DNA from 2 places in the Microbacterium sp. Ru50 genome. Region 1 is predicted to be linked to the other one. Evidence: predicted binding sites of a transcription regulator. Region 1 holds the regulator's gene; the other holds the start of a gene.

Evidence for each region. The regulator HspR, encoded in region 1, represses chaperone genes until heat shock. The targets are predictions, from matches to a motif close to AAGTTGAGTCNNNNNGACTCAACTT.
Region 2: the regulator HspR is predicted to act here: its motif matches at 3,304-3,328, upstream of C3481_RS06095 (Hsp20/alpha crystallin family protein).

What each region holds. Positions count from the first base shown of each region.
Region 1 is NZ_PQSV01000001.1:1,650,523-1,658,839, reverse strand. It holds gene dnaK (molecular chaperone DnaK) at 1-96, shown strand, start outside; gene C3481_RS07795 (nucleotide exchange factor GrpE) at 99-725, shown strand; gene C3481_RS07790 (DnaJ C-terminal domain-containing protein) at 737-1,741, shown strand; gene C3481_RS07785 (heat shock protein transcriptional repressor HspR) at 1,834-2,283, shown strand; gene C3481_RS07780 (hypothetical protein) at 2,456-3,340, shown strand; gene C3481_RS07775 (hypothetical protein) at 3,426-4,019, opposite strand; gene C3481_RS07770 (glycosyltransferase) at 4,277-5,425, shown strand; gene C3481_RS07765 (glycosyltransferase) at 5,428-6,534, shown strand; gene C3481_RS07760 (hypothetical protein) at 6,464-6,724, opposite strand; gene C3481_RS07755 (helix-turn-helix domain-containing protein) at 6,796-7,794, shown strand; gene C3481_RS07750 (ATP-dependent Clp protease ATP-binding subunit) at 7,859-8,317, shown strand, end outside.
Region 2 is NZ_PQSV01000001.1:1,267,479-1,275,795, forward strand. It holds gene C3481_RS06080 (DUF2207 domain-containing protein) at 1-526, opposite strand, end outside; gene C3481_RS06085 (MarR family winged helix-turn-helix transcriptional regulator) at 562-993, shown strand; gene C3481_RS06090 (HNH endonuclease signature motif containing protein) at 1,181-2,617, shown strand; gene C3481_RS06095 (Hsp20/alpha crystallin family protein) at 2,839-3,264, opposite strand; gene C3481_RS06100 (L-serine ammonia-lyase) at 3,415-4,827, opposite strand; gene C3481_RS06105 (FUSC family protein) at 4,917-5,987, shown strand; gene C3481_RS06110 (FAD-binding protein) at 5,997-7,250, opposite strand; tRNA gene C3481_RS06115 (tRNA-Arg) at 7,374-7,446, opposite strand; gene C3481_RS06120 (asparagine synthase) at 7,524-8,141, opposite strand; gene C3481_RS06125 (YdeI/OmpD-associated family protein) at 8,186-8,317, opposite strand, start outside.

The sequences.
Region 1 (8,317 bases):
CCGACCGACGCTCCGACCGGTGACACCGGTGCGGCGGCATCCGATGAGGACGTCGTCGACGCCGAAGTCGTCGAAGACGAGGACGAGAAGAAGTAATCATGACCGACAAGGACTTCGAAGAGCCGCACGGCGATGACGAGGTCCTCGGCGAGGAGGGGTCGGACGCCCAGGCGTCCGGCCCCGACGCGCACGAGGCCTCCGGAGCATCGGATGCCGCCGACGCCGCGGCTGCGGACGACGAACTGACCATCGACGACATCCTCGGAGCGACGCAGTCCGACGAGGCGGCCGTCGCCGAGGCGCCGGCCGAGGAGCACGACCTGCTACTCGACCTCAAGCGCGTGCAGGCCGAGTACGCCAACTACCGTCGGCGTACCGAGGACCAGCGCGAGGCCGAGATCGAGCGCGCCAAGGGGTCGGTCGCCAAGGGGCTGCTGCCCGTGCTCGACGACCTCGACCGTGCCGACAAACACGGTGACCTCGTCGAGGGATCGCCGCTCGCGGTGATCGCGGACAAGCTCCGCGGGGTCGTGGCGCGCTTGGGTGTCGAGTCCTACGGCGCCGCCGGCGACGCCTTCGACCCGCAGCAGCACGAGGCGATCTTCCAGGCGCCCACCCCGGGCACGGCCGAGCCGACGATCCTCGAGGTCGTCGAGGTCGGCTACCGCCTCGGCAGCATCGAGCTGCGTCCGGCGAAGGTCGTCGTCGCCGTGCCGGCCGAATAGGAGGCAACGACATGGCCAGTCAGGACTGGTTCGACAAGGACTTCTACAAGGTGCTGGGCGTCTCCAAAGACGTCTCCGACAGCGACTTGAAGAAGACCTACCGCAAGCTCGCGCGCAAGTACCACCCCGACTCGACGCAGGGCGACCCCGCGGCCGAGGCGAAGTTCAAGGAGATCAGCGAGGCGTACTCCGTGCTCTCCGACAAGGAGCAGCGTGCCGAGTACGACCAGATCCGGGCGATGGGGTCGGGCAGCGCCCGCTTCACCGCGGGTGGCCAGGGCGCCGGTGGCTTCGAGGACGTCTTCAGCGCCTTCAACCAGGGTGCGCGGGGCGGCGCCGGAGCGCGCGGCGCCGACTTCGACGACATCTTCGCGATGTTCAACCAGCAGACCGGGCGGTCCAGTCGCTTCGGGTCGGGCGGCTTCGGCCGCTCGACCGGAGGATTCCAGGGCTTCGGCGGCCCGCAGCGCGGCGCCGACGTCACGGCGCGGACGACGCTTGACTTCGCCACGGCGGTTCGCGGCGACACCGTCACGCTCCAGGGCGAGGACGGCAAGCCGTTCAAGGTGAAGATCCCGGCCGGAGTCAAGGACGGGCAGAAGATCCGGCTGCGCGGTCGCGGGCGTCCCTCGCCCGATGGCGGAGAGCCGGGCGACATCGTCGTGAGCGTGACCGTCCGGCCGCATCCGGTGTTCACGCGCGACGGACTCAACCTCCGTGTCGTGGTGCCGGTGACCTTCACCGAGGCGGCCCTCGGCGCCACGATCGAGGTACCGACACTGGGCGGCGACCCCGTCAAGCTGCGGGTCGCGCCCGGCACCCCGTCGGGTCGCGTCCTGCGGGTCAAGGGGCGCGGCGTGAGCACGTCCAAAGGCACGGGCGACCTCCTGGCGGAGGTTCAAATCGCCGTTCCCGCCCATCTCGACGAGGAGGCCCGAGCGGCCCTCGAACGTTTCGCGGAGGTCGAGCCCCGCGAGAACCCCCGCGCCGACCTGATGAACAAGGCGCGCGGCTGATCCACCCGCTGCCCGCTCGCCGTCCCCGATCCCACGGAACGGGGGCGGCGGGCTGGACGGCGACACCCGCGACGCCCAGGAGGTGACCAACCATGGCTGAAGACGACATCGACGAGGACGCCCCGATCTTCGCGATCGCGGCCGCGGCGGAGCTCGCCGCCATGCACGCGCAGACCCTCCGGCAGTACGACCGGCTGGGCCTGGTGGTGCCGGGCCGCACGCAGGGCGGGTCGCGACGCTACTCCCTGCGGCACATCCGTCAGCTGCGGGAGGTGGCGCGGATGTCTGCGGAGGGCATCAGCCTCCCCGCCATCGCGCGCATCCTGGAGCTCGAGAACGAGGTCGCTGGGCTCCGCCGCGAGGTGCGCGACCTCGAGCAACGACTGCGCGACGAGATGCAGCAGCGTCCCGGTGCGCGGGTCTTCGCGGCCGGCGCCACCGGCGCGGTCGTGACCCTGCGTCACGGCGCGCGCGTGCGCCGGGCGACCGAGGTCGTGCTCTACCGCCGCCCCTCCGACCCGCCCGCGTCCCCGCAGTCGTAGCGACCCGACGCAAAGGGGCGTTATCCGGCGCGCGAACCGACCATTCGGGTCGGTTCGCGCGTGTGGCGGGGATGTGAGCAGGGGTCCTGCACAGGCGGGGCGACGGAGATCGGATGTCGAACGGGCTGGGGAGATCTCGGGGTGGGGTGCGGAGGGCCGCCAGCCTGGACGGGTGGCACGCACTCCTGCTGAGCTTCCCGAGGCGCTGCCGGGTGCCTTCACGGTCGGGACGGCGCGCGCGACCGGGGTGACGCGCGGCAGACTCCGTTCGGCCGACCTGGCCGCGCCCTTCCACGGCCTCCGCTCGCGTGCGCCCGTGACGGATGTGCGCGCGCTGGTGACCGCCTATCTGCCGAAACTGCGCCCGGGCGAGCACATCAGTCATGCCACGGCAGTGGCTCTCGTCGGCGGCTGGATCCCAGAGCGGCTGCGCGCGCAGGTGGATGTCGCGGCGCCGCGACCGCTCGGGCGTGCCCGTGGTGCCGGGGTGCGCGGGCACGAAGCCGCGGCGGCGAGTCCGTGGCGATTCGGACCCGTTCCGATCGCGCACCCGGCCGTCGCCTGGTGCCAATCGGCCGAGCTCATGGGCGAACGCGAGCTCGTCATCGCGGCAGACTCTCTCATGCGCAGGCATGATCCTGTCTTGTCGATCGAGCAGCTCCGTGGAGCGGTGGCGGGGTGGTCCGGTCGGCGCGGCGTACGCGCGCTCCGACTCGCGTACGAACGTTGTCGGGAACGCACCGACTCCGTTGCGGAGACGGAGCTGCGTCTCGACGCCGAAGACCTCGGATTGACCACGTTCGAGGTCAACGCGGTCATCTGCGATGAGGCCGGGCGCTTCGTGGCCTATGGCGACCTCGTCGACGTCGAGCGGCGCGTGCTGTTGGAGTACGACGGTCAGCAGCACCGGCTCGACGACGCGCAGTACGGCCGCGACGTCGACCGCCTCGACGACCTCGCTCGCCTCGGCTGGCGCGTCATCCGGGTGAACAGGACCCACCGCGGCGCGCGGCGGCGCGCCATTCTCCTCCGCGCACGCGAGGCGCTGGCCCGCTGACCCCGGCCCTCCGCGACTCTGCGCCCAACCGACGCGAAAGGTCGCTCCGGCCGGTGATCGACGACGCTTTGCGTCGGGTCGGCGATCAGGCGGGTGGGAGGCGGAGGGTGTTGGCCGACTCGTCGAGGGTCAGGTCGTCGACGACGCGGAGCGAGCGGGCGAGGTGATCGAGCTCGTCCAGAACCGTTCCCACGCGCTCGCGGTCGCTGCACACAGCCGAGAGCGTCACGAGATGCGTCCCGGTGTCCCACGTGTACGAGACGAACGGCGGCGTCCGCGGGTCGGGCGGCAGCGTCATCACGAGCTTCTCGCCCGCCCCGAGGTAGGGGGAGCGGAAGTCCTCGGTGTCGTCGTACTCCATCGGCATCATCGCCCGCGCGGTGCGTACCTGCGGCGTCGCTTCCTGCATCTGCGCGAGCACGACGACCAGCTCGGGGTCGGCCTTCCACATCCAGGCCCGTACGCGCCCGTTCGCGCGGCGCATGAGCATCGGCACGGCCTGGCTCGCAGCCCACGCCGCGAAGCGCCCGCCCGGGCGCGGCGCGGCGCCGATCGCGGCGTTCGCCTGGCTCAGCAGCATCCCGATGGCGCGCTTGCGGGCGCGGCGTCCGGAGAATCCGAATGATTCGGTGACGGGTACCCAGCGGGCGGGATCGGCATCGGCTTCGAGTCGGGCCATGACCACAGCCTAGGGATGCCGCCTGGGTGCTCGCCCCCGTCTGCCGCGCAGCCCGCGGCGCGGGCCCGTGCCGCCCGGTTTTCCCCAACGCCGCACCGCCTCCCGGAAGCCCCAAGACCGCTCGGGTAAGCTCAGGCCCGCCGCGTCGGCCACAGCCGGCGGCACTCCGCCGTACAGATTGGGCCTGACCCGTGACCGAATCCACGACGACCGAGGGTGTTCCCGCCGACAGTACGCGCGCGCCCCTGACCATCGTGATGGGCGCCGACACCTTCGCCCCCGACGTCAATGGCGCCGCCCGTTTCGCCGAGCGGCTCTCCGCCGGCCTGGCCGCCCGCGGTCACGACGTGCACGTCGTGACGCCGAGCGTGAAGCACTCGCAGTCGGGCATCTTCACCGAGAACATCGAGGGCGCCGACCTCACCGTCCACCGCCTGCCCGGGTGGCGCTGGTACCCGCACGACTGGCTGCGCTTCGTGCTGCCCTGGCGCTCGAAGCACTACGCACGGCGCGTGCTCGACTCGGTCAAGCCCGACGTGGTCCACAGCCAGTCGCACATCGTCATCGGGCGCGGACTCACGCGCGAGGCGCGCAAGCGCGGCATCCCCGTCGTCGCGACCAACCACGTCATGGCCGAGAACGTCATCGACTTCACGACGCTCCCGCCGTTCCTCGACAAGATCATCATCAAGCTCTGCTGGGACGACGCCAAGCGCACGTTCCTGATGTCGCGTGCCGTGACCACGCCGACGCGCAAGGCCGCGGAGTTCCTCGAGGACACGATCGACATCTCGGGCGTCATCCCGATCAGCTGCGGCATCGACAAGCGCAACTACACCCCCGACCTCACCCCGCGCGAGCACCGCCGCATCCTGTTCGTCGGGCGCCTCACGACCGAGAAGCACGTCGAGGTCACCCTGAAGGCCGTCGCCAAGCTCGCCCCCGAGCTCGACGTCCACTTCGACATCGTCGGCGGCGGCGACCAGCGCCGGAACCTCGAGCAGACCGCGCAGCAGCTCGGCATCAGCGACCGCGTCACGTTCTATGGGCGTACCGACGAGGCCGACCTGCGGGCGGCATACACGCGGGCCGACGTCTTCGCGATCGCGTCGATCGCCGAGCTGCAGTCCATCGCGACGATGGAAGCCATGGCCTCGGGGCTGCCCGTCGTCGCGGCGGATGCCGTCGCCCTGCCTCACCTCGTCCAGTCCGGTGTGAACGGCTACCTCTTCGAGCCCGGCAACGTCGACGATCTCGCCGACAAGCTGCGCCGGGTGCTCACCGCCTCTCCCGAGGAGTACCTGCGGATGCAGCAGGCCTCGCTCGACGGTGTCGAGATCCACGACATCGAGCGCACCCTCGACACCTTCGAGAAGCTCTACCGCGGCGAGCCGCTCGACGCGTGACGATGCGGCTCTACTTCGACGCGCGCTACATCCGCACCGACTTCCACGACGGCATCAGCCGCTTCTCGCACGAGCTCGCGCACGCCGTCTTCGTGGCGGCCCCCGCCGAGGACGTCGAGGTCACGTTCATCGTGCACGACCCCGCGCAGGTTCCCTTCCTGCCGGATGGGGCACCGCACGTCATGCTGCACGCCCCCACGTCGATGCTCGAGCCGTTCGCGGCCCTGCGGCTGAACCGGCATCGGCCCGACGTGGTCTACTCACCCATGCAGACGATCGGCGCGCTCGGCCGGCGGTTCGCCCTCATCCTGACGCTTCACGACACGATCTACTACCGTCACCGCACGCCGCCCCGCGATCTGCCGTGGTTCGTGCGCCTGGGCTGGCGGCTCTTCCACCTCTCGTACGCGCCCCAGCGCGCCACGCTCAACGCCGCGGACCTCGTCGCGACCGTCAGCGAGACGAGCAAGCGGCAGTTCGCCGACGTGAAGCTGACCAAGCGCGAGGTGGTCGTCCTCCCCAACGCTCCGCAGCGTCTGGCGGATCTCGCGCCGTCGACGGCGATGCCGGGAGCCGCCAAGCCGCGCAACATCGTCTACATGGGCTCGTTCATGCCCTACAAGAACGTCGAGACGCTCGTCCGCGCGATGCAGTGGCTGCCCGGTCGTACGCTGCACCTGCTGAGCCGGATCTCCGACAGCCGGCGCGCCGAACTCGAGAAGCTCGCGCCCGCCGACGCCCGTATCGTCTTCCACGGCGGGGTGACGGATGCCGAGTACGCGGCCCTCCTGGCCGATGCGGGCATGCTCGCGACGCTGAGTCTGGACGAGGGGTACGGGCTGCCGATCGCCGAGGCGCTCGCGTTGGGGGTGCCGGCGGTGGTCAGCGACATGGAAATCTTCCACGAGGTCGGTGGTGACGGTGCGCTCTACGTGCCGCCCCGCGACCCGCGCGCGTTCGCGGCGGCCGTCGAGTCGCTCGACGACGATGCCGCTCGTGCGGCGCTGGTCGCGGCGGGTCGTGCACACATCGCCCGGTTCACCTGGGCGGAATCGGCGTCGCGACTGCTCGCGGCATCGCGTCGCGCCCGCGCGCTCCGCGCCCGCTGACCTCGGCTGATCCCTCGACGCGGCGCCGGCTGGCGCTGGGGCGCGTCGGGGCGGCCTCGTCCCGCGGCGGCACGCGCGTCGCGTCGGTGGGCACTCGGCGGTAGCCGTCGCGCGCGACGACTGCGAGGGTGCCCGTCACCGCGGCGATGACGACGAGGGCGACGGCGAAAAGAAGCATGTCGGAATCCATGGCAGAAAAGCTACGATAGGCGTCATCCTGCCGATACTGGCGGAGATGACGGTATTCGGAGGATTCCTGCCATGCACACGGTCGCCTGCGTCGTCCAGCCCGGATTCGCACCGTTCGAGTTCGGCCTCGCCTGCGAGGCGTTCGGTCTCGATCGCAGCGACGAGGGGATTCCGAACTTCGACTTCCGGGTCGTGGCGCCCGACCCCGGCGTGGTTCCGGCCAACCTCGCGTTCTCGCTGAACGTCGACGCGGGACTCGAGTTCGCCGACGAGGCCGACCTGGTGATCATCACGCCTATCCCGCGCGAGAGCTGGGATGCCGTCGACGAGCGAGTCACGGCGGTGGTTCGCCGCGCGGTCGAACGCGGGGCGTGGGTGCTCACGGTCTGCAGCGGCGCGTTCGTCGTGGCGGCGGCGGGTGTGCTCGACGGCAAGCGCGCCACGACGCACTGGCGCTACGCCGAGACCATGGCGCGCATGTATCCGCTCATCGAGGTCGACCCCGACGTGCTCTACGTGCAGTCCGACCGGATCATCACATCGGCTGGCACCGCGGCCGGGCTCGACGCCTGCCTGCATCTGCTGCGGATCGAGCTCGGTGCCGAGGCGGCGAACACGATCGCCCGGCGGATGGTCGTCCCGCCTCTCCGCGACGGCGGTCAAGCCCAGTTCATCGCCCGTCCTCTTCCCGCGGCGGCGTCGCTCTCGCTTGCGCCTATCACCGACTGGATGATCGCGAACCTCGACCTCGACCTCTCCGTCGACCTCCTCGCATCGCGCGCTCACATGTCGCCCCGGACCTTCGCGCGGCGGTTCAAGGCCGACTACGGCACGACGCCGGCGGCGTGGCTCGGGCGGCAGCGGATCCTGCGGGCCCAGCGCCTGCTCGAGCGCACCGACCTCGGGCTCGACCAGATCGCGGCCGACAGCGGATTCGGGTCGGCATCCGTCCTGCGCCAGAACTTCGCCCGGGCCCTGGGGCTCAGCCCGAGTGCGTATCGGGCGCGGTTCGCGTGCACACCCGAGGCGGCGTCGGTGTCCGGCGTCGCGCCGGAGGCCGTAGCGCCCTGAGCCTCGCGGTGATAAACTTGAGTCAGACAGGCTCAAGTTTGAGCCGAGAGATTTCAGGAGAGACATGAACGCCACGCAACAGCCCGGACAGGAGGAGGCGCAGAGCGCCCTCGAGCAGTTCGGCATCAACCTCACCGACCGTGCCCGCCAGGGGAAGCTCGACCCGGTCATCGGGCGTGACAGCGAGATCCGCCGCGTCAGCCAGGTGCTCACGCGGCGCACGAAGAACAACCCCGTCCTCATCGGCGAGCCCGGCGTCGGCAAGACGGCCGTCGTCGAGGGCCTCGCGCAGCGCATCGTCGCGGGAGACGTCGCCGAGAGCCTCAAGAACAAGGAGCTCGTCTCGCTCGACATCTCCGCGCTCGTCGCCGGCGCGATGTACCGCGGCCAGTTCGAGGAGCGGCTGAAGAGCGTGCTCAAGGAGATCACCGAGTCGGACGGCCGGATCATCACCTTCATCGACGAGCTGCACGTGCTGATGGGCGCGGGTGGCGGCGAAGGATCGGTCGCGGCATCCAACATG
Region 2 (8,317 bases), 380 kb from region 1:
GCAGCGTCGCGGTCACCTGACGGAACGGCTGATTCCAGTCGATGCCGTTGACGTCCCAGTAGAACTCCAGCCCGGTGTCCGCGAAGTCCCACACGACGTTTTCGAGGTCGTAGGTGAAGACGAAGGTGTTCCGCCCGTGCAGGTACCCGGGCTCGCGCGTCAGGATGCCGAGCGTGCCGTCCTCGCTGTCGGTGTCGACGGGACGGGCCTGCCCGTTCTCGTCGGTGACGGAGATGAGCCGCGGATGCAGCGGCTGCCCGTTGTACGTCTCGGGCAGAAGACGGCGCATGCCGCGGTTCTGATCCGACTCGGGGAACTCGGCGACGAAGGTCTCGACGACCCGCATCCGCGCCGTGCCGTCCTCGTCGCGGGTGAGGGTGTAATCGACGGAAAGCGAATCGAAGACGAACGCGTCGACATCGGCGGATTCGTCTTCGGATGCCGCGGCGGGGGCCGTCAGTCCGAAAAGGCCTGTGATCAGCATGAGGACCACGACCGCGAGTGCCGCCCGGGTGCGACGCATCATGCCGACCAGCTTAGGCGGGCAGTAAAGTTGTCGCCATGAGCGATCGTCGTCGTGCCGTGGCAGCGTGGGAGAGCCTGTTCCGCGCGCAGCACGAGATCTTCGACGACATCAGCAACGACTTCGCCGGCGATGAGCTCACGCAAGCCGAGTACGACGTCCTTCTCACGGTCGTGCGCGGCACCGGTCATCGGGCGCGGCTGCGCGATGTCACGGCCAACATGCTCATCAGCCAGCCGAGCGTGTCGCGCCTGGTCGACCGGATGGTCTCGCGCGGCCTCATCACCAAGTGCGGTGACCCCACCGACGGTCGCGGCGCGATGCTCACCGCGACCCCGGAGGGCGTCTCAGCCTTCCGCCGGCTCGCTGCGGCCCACGGTCGCTCCATCGCCGAGCGGATGTCGATGCTGTCGACCGAGGAGCTGGAGCAGCTCGAGCAGCTGACGACGAAGCTGCGCCGCCTGCCCTGACGCCCGGCGGAGCGGTCGGGCGGCGTCCCGCGGTGTCGTGGGGCGTCGTGCGGCGTCGTGGGGCGTCACGCGGTGTCGTGGGGCGTCGTGCGGTGTCGATTCCTCCCCAGGCGGGACGGTGACCCGACATTCTTTGACCGAACATAGGTCCGACTCACATGTCGTACCTTGCTGGCATCATGGGAACATGACAGCGAATGGCGTGGGTGGCGAAGTGGGACGCGAGGCCCCCACACCGTCGCAGGCGCTCGCTCTCTCGCGGTACGCGGAGGCGCTCGACCTCTCTCACGCCGCTGACATCGCCCGCACTCGGGCGCTGGCCGATCTGGGCCACGCCGCCCTGCACAACGCGCGCCGCGACGGCGTGCGCGGCATGGCGTCGGATATGGAGCTGCGGTCGGTGGCAGCCGAAGCGGCCGGGATGGCCCGGCTGACCGACCGCCGGCTGCAGGGTGAGATCGACCACGCGATGACGGTCATCGACGACTACCCCACTGTGTTCGACGCGTGGGTGCAGCGGCGGATCGAATGCGGACACGTGGATCTGGTGGTGCGCGTCGGCGCGGGGGTGCCGGCTGCGATGCGGGATTCGTTCGCGGAGGCCGCGATCGGGGTGTGTGAGCGGGATGTGCCCTCCCGCGTGCGGGGTGCGCTGGAGACCCTGGCAGCCCGGTTGCATACGCAGACGTTCACAGAGCGGCACAAGACCGCGGTCGCGGAACGGTGCGTGCGCGTGTTCCACGGAACCGACGGAATGTCGAACCTCGTCGCCAGTCTGCCCACGGTGATCGCGGCGGGGATGCTCGACCGGCTCACGCAGATGGGACAGTCGGTGAAGGACGCCCGGGTCGCGGGCACTGGCGGTGCCGGGGCGGGCGGGGCGGATGCCGCTGGCCGGGGCGCCGGCGCGGATGCCGGGGAGAGTTCGGCGGCGGATGCCGCAGAAGCGGGCGAGCCCGCCGATACCCGGACGATGGACCAGCTGCGCGCGGACATCCTGGGCGACCTCGTTCTCGGCGGCGCGCCCGTGGTCGACCCGACCTACGGGACCGACCGGGCCGGTGGGCTGGGGGCGATCCGGGCACGCGTGCAAGTCGCCGTCGCCGCGGGGACACTGATGGGCAAGGACGAGAACCCCGCCGAAGCCGTCGGGGCCGGGCTCGTCGATGCCGACACCGTCCGACGACTCGCCGGGCAGGTCAGCGAATGGGACCGGCTCTTCATCGACCCGGTCATCCGCACACCGGTCGAGATCGACACCTATCGGCCCACCGCATCGATGAAGAAACTCCTGATGGTGCGGGACCAGCACTGCCGGTTCCCCGGATGCCGGCGCGCCGCGATCCGGTGCGAGATCGACCACACGATCGATTACGCCCTTGGCGGCCACACCCACATCTTCAACCTCGCCCACCTCTGCCAAAGACACCACTCGATGAAGCAGTTCACCAAGTGGGAGGTCAGACAGATCGGAGGCGGGGTTCTCGAATGGACCTCACCCCTCGGCAGGACCTACCGCGAAGACGTCCCCATACCGGCCGTCTGCTTCGCCATCGACACCGCGAGCCCGCCACGGGATGCCGGAAGCGGCGGGCCACCGACGGACGAACCTCCACCGTTCTGAGTTCGGGGCGTGTGTCCGCGCACGTTCCGAGGCCGGGCACGACGGACTCGCGCGCCTTTGGTCACCGGTGACGCATCTCCTCAGCCGCGACGCATCGGCGCATCCGCGCATCCGCGCATCCGCGCATCCGCGACGCATTCGGCACCGACCCGCACGCGACGGGCGGCCGCCGCCCCCGAGGGAGCTGCGGCCGCCCGTCGTGCGAACGCGGATTTGCGCGATCAGTTCTCGATCGGCACCACCGGCGCGGCTGCGTCGGTCGTGACCTCGACCTTGCGCGGCTTGGCCTTCTCGCTGACCGGGATGGTCACGGTCAGGACGCCGTTGTTGTAGGTCGCGGCGATGCCTTCCGTGTCGACGCCCTGGCCGAGGTTCAGCTGGCGCAGGAAGCTCGCGGCTTCACGCTCGCGCGTGATCCACTTCACTCCGTCGCCGCTGGTGAGCGTGCGCTCGGCGCGGATCGTCAGCAGCTGGCCGTCGACGTCGATGTCGACCGAGCCCGGGTCGATGCCCGGCAGGTCGGCGGTCATCACGTAGTGGTCGCCGTCACGGTAGAGGTCCATCGGCATGCGACGGGGGCCGCGGCGCGTGTCGAAGAGGCTCGAGGCAATGCGGTCGAGGTCGCGGAACGGGTCGTAAGTAGCCATCGATCTTTCCCTTCTCTGATGCTTCATGTTGAGATCTGGAAGTTGAGCCCTGTCGGCTCAACTGCATTCAGATTAGCACTCTCCCCCATCGAGTGCCAAGGGTTCTCGCACGGCGAACAGCGCCCCGGAGACGGGGCGCGGAAGGGCCTCTCAGCACTCGACGACGTTGACGGCGAGCCCGCCCTCGCTCGTCTCCTTGTACTTGTGTGACATGTCGATCCCCGTCTGCCGCATCGTCTCGACGACGGCATCCAGCGAGACGTAGTGCTGCCCGTCGCCCCGCAGCGCGAGGCGCGCAGCGGTGACCGCCGTCGACGCGGCGATCGCGTTGCGTTCGATGCACGGGATCTGCACGAGACCGCCGACCGGGTCGCACGTGAGCCCGAGGTGGTGCTCCATCGCGATCTCCGCCGCGTTCTCGATCTGCGCGTTGCTGCCACCCATGACCGCCGTCAGGCCCCCGGCCGCCATCGCGCACGCGGACCCGACCTCGGCCTGACACCCGCCCTCCGCACCCGAGATCGAGGCGTTGGCCTTGAAGAGCGAGCCGAGCGCCGTCGCGGTCAACAGGAACCGCCGAATCCCGCGCCGACGGTCGAGATCCTCCGAGGCCAGGCGCGACTCCGCCGCGAACCGCCACCAGTACATCGCCACCGCGGGAACAATCCCCGCGGCCCCGTTGGTGGGCGCGGTGACGACGCGTCCGCCCGACGCGTTCTCCTCGTTGACGGCGAGCGCGAACGCACCCAGCCACTCCCCCGGGAGCTCCCGCCCACCCGCGGCTTCGGCCGCCTCGAGCTGCGCACGCATCGCGCCCGCGCGCCGCCGCACGCGCAGCATCCCGGGCAACGTGCCCTCGGCACGCAAGCCCGCATCGACGCACCCCGACATCGCATCCCAGATCGCGTCGAGCCCCGCGGCGACCTCAGCCTCGGGACGAAGCACCTCCTCGTTGCGGCGCGCGAGCCCGGCGATGCTCACCCCGTCGCGCTCGCACAGCTCGAGCAGCTCGGCCGCCGTGCTGAACCGGTACGGCCACGCGACATCGCTGCTCGGTCCGCCTCCCGCTCCCCGCGGAGCGGCGTCTGCCCCCGCCCGGCGGATGAAGCCACCCCCGACCGAGAGATACGTGTCCGACGCGACGAGATGGCCGGCGGCATCCCACGCGCTCAGCGTCATCGCGTTCGGATGCTCCGGCAGTCGCGTCCGCGGCTCGAAGGTCACATCGCCTCGCGAGAACGGCACCGGATGCCGGCCTGCGAGCAGCAGAGGTGAGCCGTCCGTCCAGCTCGTCCACGCCGCGCGGACCGCATCGGGATCGACCGTCTCGGGCGCGTGGCCCTGCAACCCCGCGACCACCGCGTCGGGAGTGCCGTGCCCGATGCCGGTCGCTCCGAGCGACCCGTACAGCACGCAACCGACGCGCACGACCTCGGGCAGCCTGCCGGCGGCCTCGAGCCCGACGGCGAAAGCTCGGGCGGCGCGCAACGGGCCGACCGTGTGGGAGCTCGAGGGTCCTACACCGATGGAGAACAGCTCGAACGCCGAGACGTAAGCGCTCACACCTCCAGGCTACGCCAGCATCTGCCGTACGCACCGGGCGACGTCAAGGGCCTGCCGACGGATACGCCACGCGCCTATCGTCGCGACCGATGACCACCCCATCCCACCCCCGTCTGGCATCGCTCAAGGCAGCCGCGCGCACCGCGGGTGGCGAGGCCTTCGCGGTCTCGCGCCTTCTGCTCGCCGGCAAGGCGGCCCTCGCCGCCGCGATCGCCTGGTACCTCGCGCCGTATGTGCCGTTCGCGCACGACGAGTACTCCTACTACGCGCCGCTCGGCGTTCTCGTGAGCATGTACCCGACGATCGCCGACTCCGCCAAGGCGGGCCTGCAAGCGCTGGGAGGCCTGGCCATCGGCATCGCGATCGGCCTCGCGGGACTGTGGATCGTCTCCGGACCCAGCCCGCGGATCATCGGCGTGGCGATCGTCGTCGCCGCGGGCGTCGCCGTCGGCGGCATCCGAGCTCTCGGCACCGGCCGAGACTGGATCGCCATCGCGGCGCTGTTCGTTCTGCTGCTGGGCGCGAACGACGCCGGCGGCTTCTCGGTGTCGTACCTCGTGACGATGGCGTTCGGCGTGCTCATCGGGGTGGCCGTCAACCTCGCGCTCGTCCCACCCCTGTACCTCCGGCGGGCCTCCACCCGCCTGTCGCAGCTGCGCGACGCGGTCTCGGACCGGCTCGAGATGCTGGCGACCTCGGTCGCCGCCAGCGAACCCGCCGATTCGGCGGGCCAGCGCTACCTCGGAGAGATCCTCGACGCCGTCTCGGCCGACGTGCGCGAGGCCGCCCGCAGCCGCAAAGCCCATCCGCTCGCTCGGCGCCGCCGCGGCATCGAGGCCGAGAACGACCGTCGCTTGAGAGCGCTCGAGAACACTGTGCGCCAGACGATCGAGCTCGGCGACGGCATCGACGGCCTCCCCCTCACCCCCGACGCCGCGCCGCTGCGCGCCGAGCTCGCCGAGGCCGTACGGGCCACAGCGCGAGCCGTCGCACGACCTCTGGGCGACCCGGCGACGGCAGCCACGGTCGAGGATGCCGAGAAGGCGCTCGCCCGCGTCGTCGCAACGGTGCCCGCGGACGGCGATGGTCGCATCTCGCCGTGGACGCGCACCGCCGTCGATCTCAGCCGGATCATCGAGGCATCCCGCCCGTTCTCGTGAACCGGTGAATCAGCGAGCGGCGATGCCCAGCACCCGCTCGAGGTACGGACCCGAGAACTTACCGGTCGGGTCGACACGCGCCACGAGCTCGCGGAAATCAGCGAGACGCGGGAGCGAATCGCCGATGGGCATCGAGAAGACCTTGCCCCAGTGCGGCCGGGGGTCGAACGGAGCGAGCACGCGCTCCACATTCGCGATCGCCTCGCGGACCGCATCCGGTTCGTTCTTCCACGTGAAGTGGATGCACACACTGTCGCGCCCGAACCCGGGAGAGAGCCAGAGGTCATCGGCGGCGACGGTGCGCAGCTCGGTCACGAGAAGGGCGGGCTCGACTCGGTCGGCGATCGAGCGGACGGCCGCGATCGCCTCGACGGCCACCGCACGGTCGACCCAGTACTCGGTCTGGATCTCGTCGCCGTTGGACGGGGTCGCGTCGATGCGGAAGTGCGGCAGGCGCTCGCACCAATCCCCGGGGATGCCGCCCTGCTCGGTCGTGTTGTCGACTCCGTCGGCCGCGGGCGAGTCCGCCTTGACCCTGACGCGCCGAGCGCTCAGCACGCGTTCCGGCATGTCGGGGGCCGACGCGGCGTCGAGGCGCTCCTTGATCCACACTTCGCCGACATCCGGCGTGTTCCAGCGGGTGAAGACGCTGACGCTGTAGCCCGACGCCGTCACCTCGTCGAAGCGCTTCAAGAGATCGTCCCAGGTGAGCCCGGCATAGGTGTCCTGGCGCACCTGGTAGGTCGGCTCGATCGCGAGCGTCAGCCGGACGACCGGCCCGAGTGCGCCGAGGTGGACGACGCTGCCGGCGAAGTCGGCGTCACCGGCCGAGACCGTGCGCAGCTCGCCGTCTGGAGTGATGAACTCCAGCGCCCGCACCGCCGTCGCGAGCGACCCGTTGCCGTCGCCCGACCCGTGCGTCGACGTCGCCGTCGCACCACCGACGGAGATGTGCGGCAGCGAACCCATGTTGTGCAGCGCCCAGCCGTGATCGGCGAGGTGCCGAGCGACGACGGCATAGCGCGTTCCGGCTCCCACCGTCACGGTCCGCGCATCCTCATCGACGATGATGTCGGCGTCGAGCCCGGTGAGATCGAGCAGGACGCCGGCCGTGTCGGCGAGGTCGTTGAACGAATGCCGTGTGCCCAGCGACCGGATGCGGTCGTGCGCGGCGACCATGCGTCGAGCCTCGTCGATCGTCGTCGGTGCGAGTACAGCTTCGGCGGTGAAGGTGTGTGTTCCGGCCCAGTTCCGTTCGGTCACGCCCCCACGCTACGCGATGACCGCTGAGAATGTGCAGCACCACAACAAAGTCGTCGGCGTGGAACGGAAAACAAAGAAGCCCCCGCAGAGCGGAGGCTTCTCATTCACTGTCTCAACACAGTGTGCGCCCGAAGGGACTCGAACCCCTAACCTTCTGATCCGTAGTCAGATGCTCTATCCATTGAGCTACGGGCGCAGTGCCTGGGAATCTCTCCCGGGCCGTCGTCAAGCATAGCCCGCTCTCGCGCAAAGAGCGAATCGAGCGCGGAACGGCTAGTCGATCACCGGCGCAGCCGCGGAATCCACGGCCTCATCGCGCTCGACCGCCTGCCGCTGGACATTGCGACGCTGCGAGCGGAGACGCGGGAGGTCGACCATCCGCAGGGCCTGCATGCGCGCCGTGCGCATGCGCTCGTAGTCGGGTTCGAGATCGGGCCGCGCCGCCTCGATGCGAAGCGTGCGGTCGATGTTCCCGGCGACCTCGGCCCACGCGGCCTCCCGCGCATCAGCGATGAGCTTGCGCAGCTCCGCCTCGTCGGCCGCGCGCTCGCGGAGCTCTTTGGCGATGCGCAGCGACTGCTTGCGACGTCGACGCAGATTCGACACGTCCCGGCTGCGGTAGTCGTGCGTCCCGCCCGAGTCGCTGTAGCGGCCGCTCGCGGCCTTGCGTTCGCGATGGGTGCGCTCGGCGTCGGCCTCGGCCTCCTCCGCGAGAGACATGAGCGCGTCGCGCGCGTCGTCCAGGAAGCGGTCGGCCTCGAAATCGCGCCCGTCGGCGAGGATGTCGACGAGGATGGCGTTCTTGAGCGCGAGGCGGGTCGCCGCGGAGGCGATGTACAGCCCTTCGGCGACGATCTCCGAGCTCTTGGTACGCGCTTGACGGGTGGCCAACGCTGCCCCTCCTCACCTCACCCCAATCCTACGGGGCGCGCGCCTCAGCCGAGCTTGGCGATGATCGCCGCGATCCTCCTCGCGCGGGTCTCCGGCGCCTTCGCGGACTCGACGTTCCCGACATGCGCCTTCCGCGCGCTCGGCGGCAGTCGGTCGAACGCTTCCCCCGCGCCGGC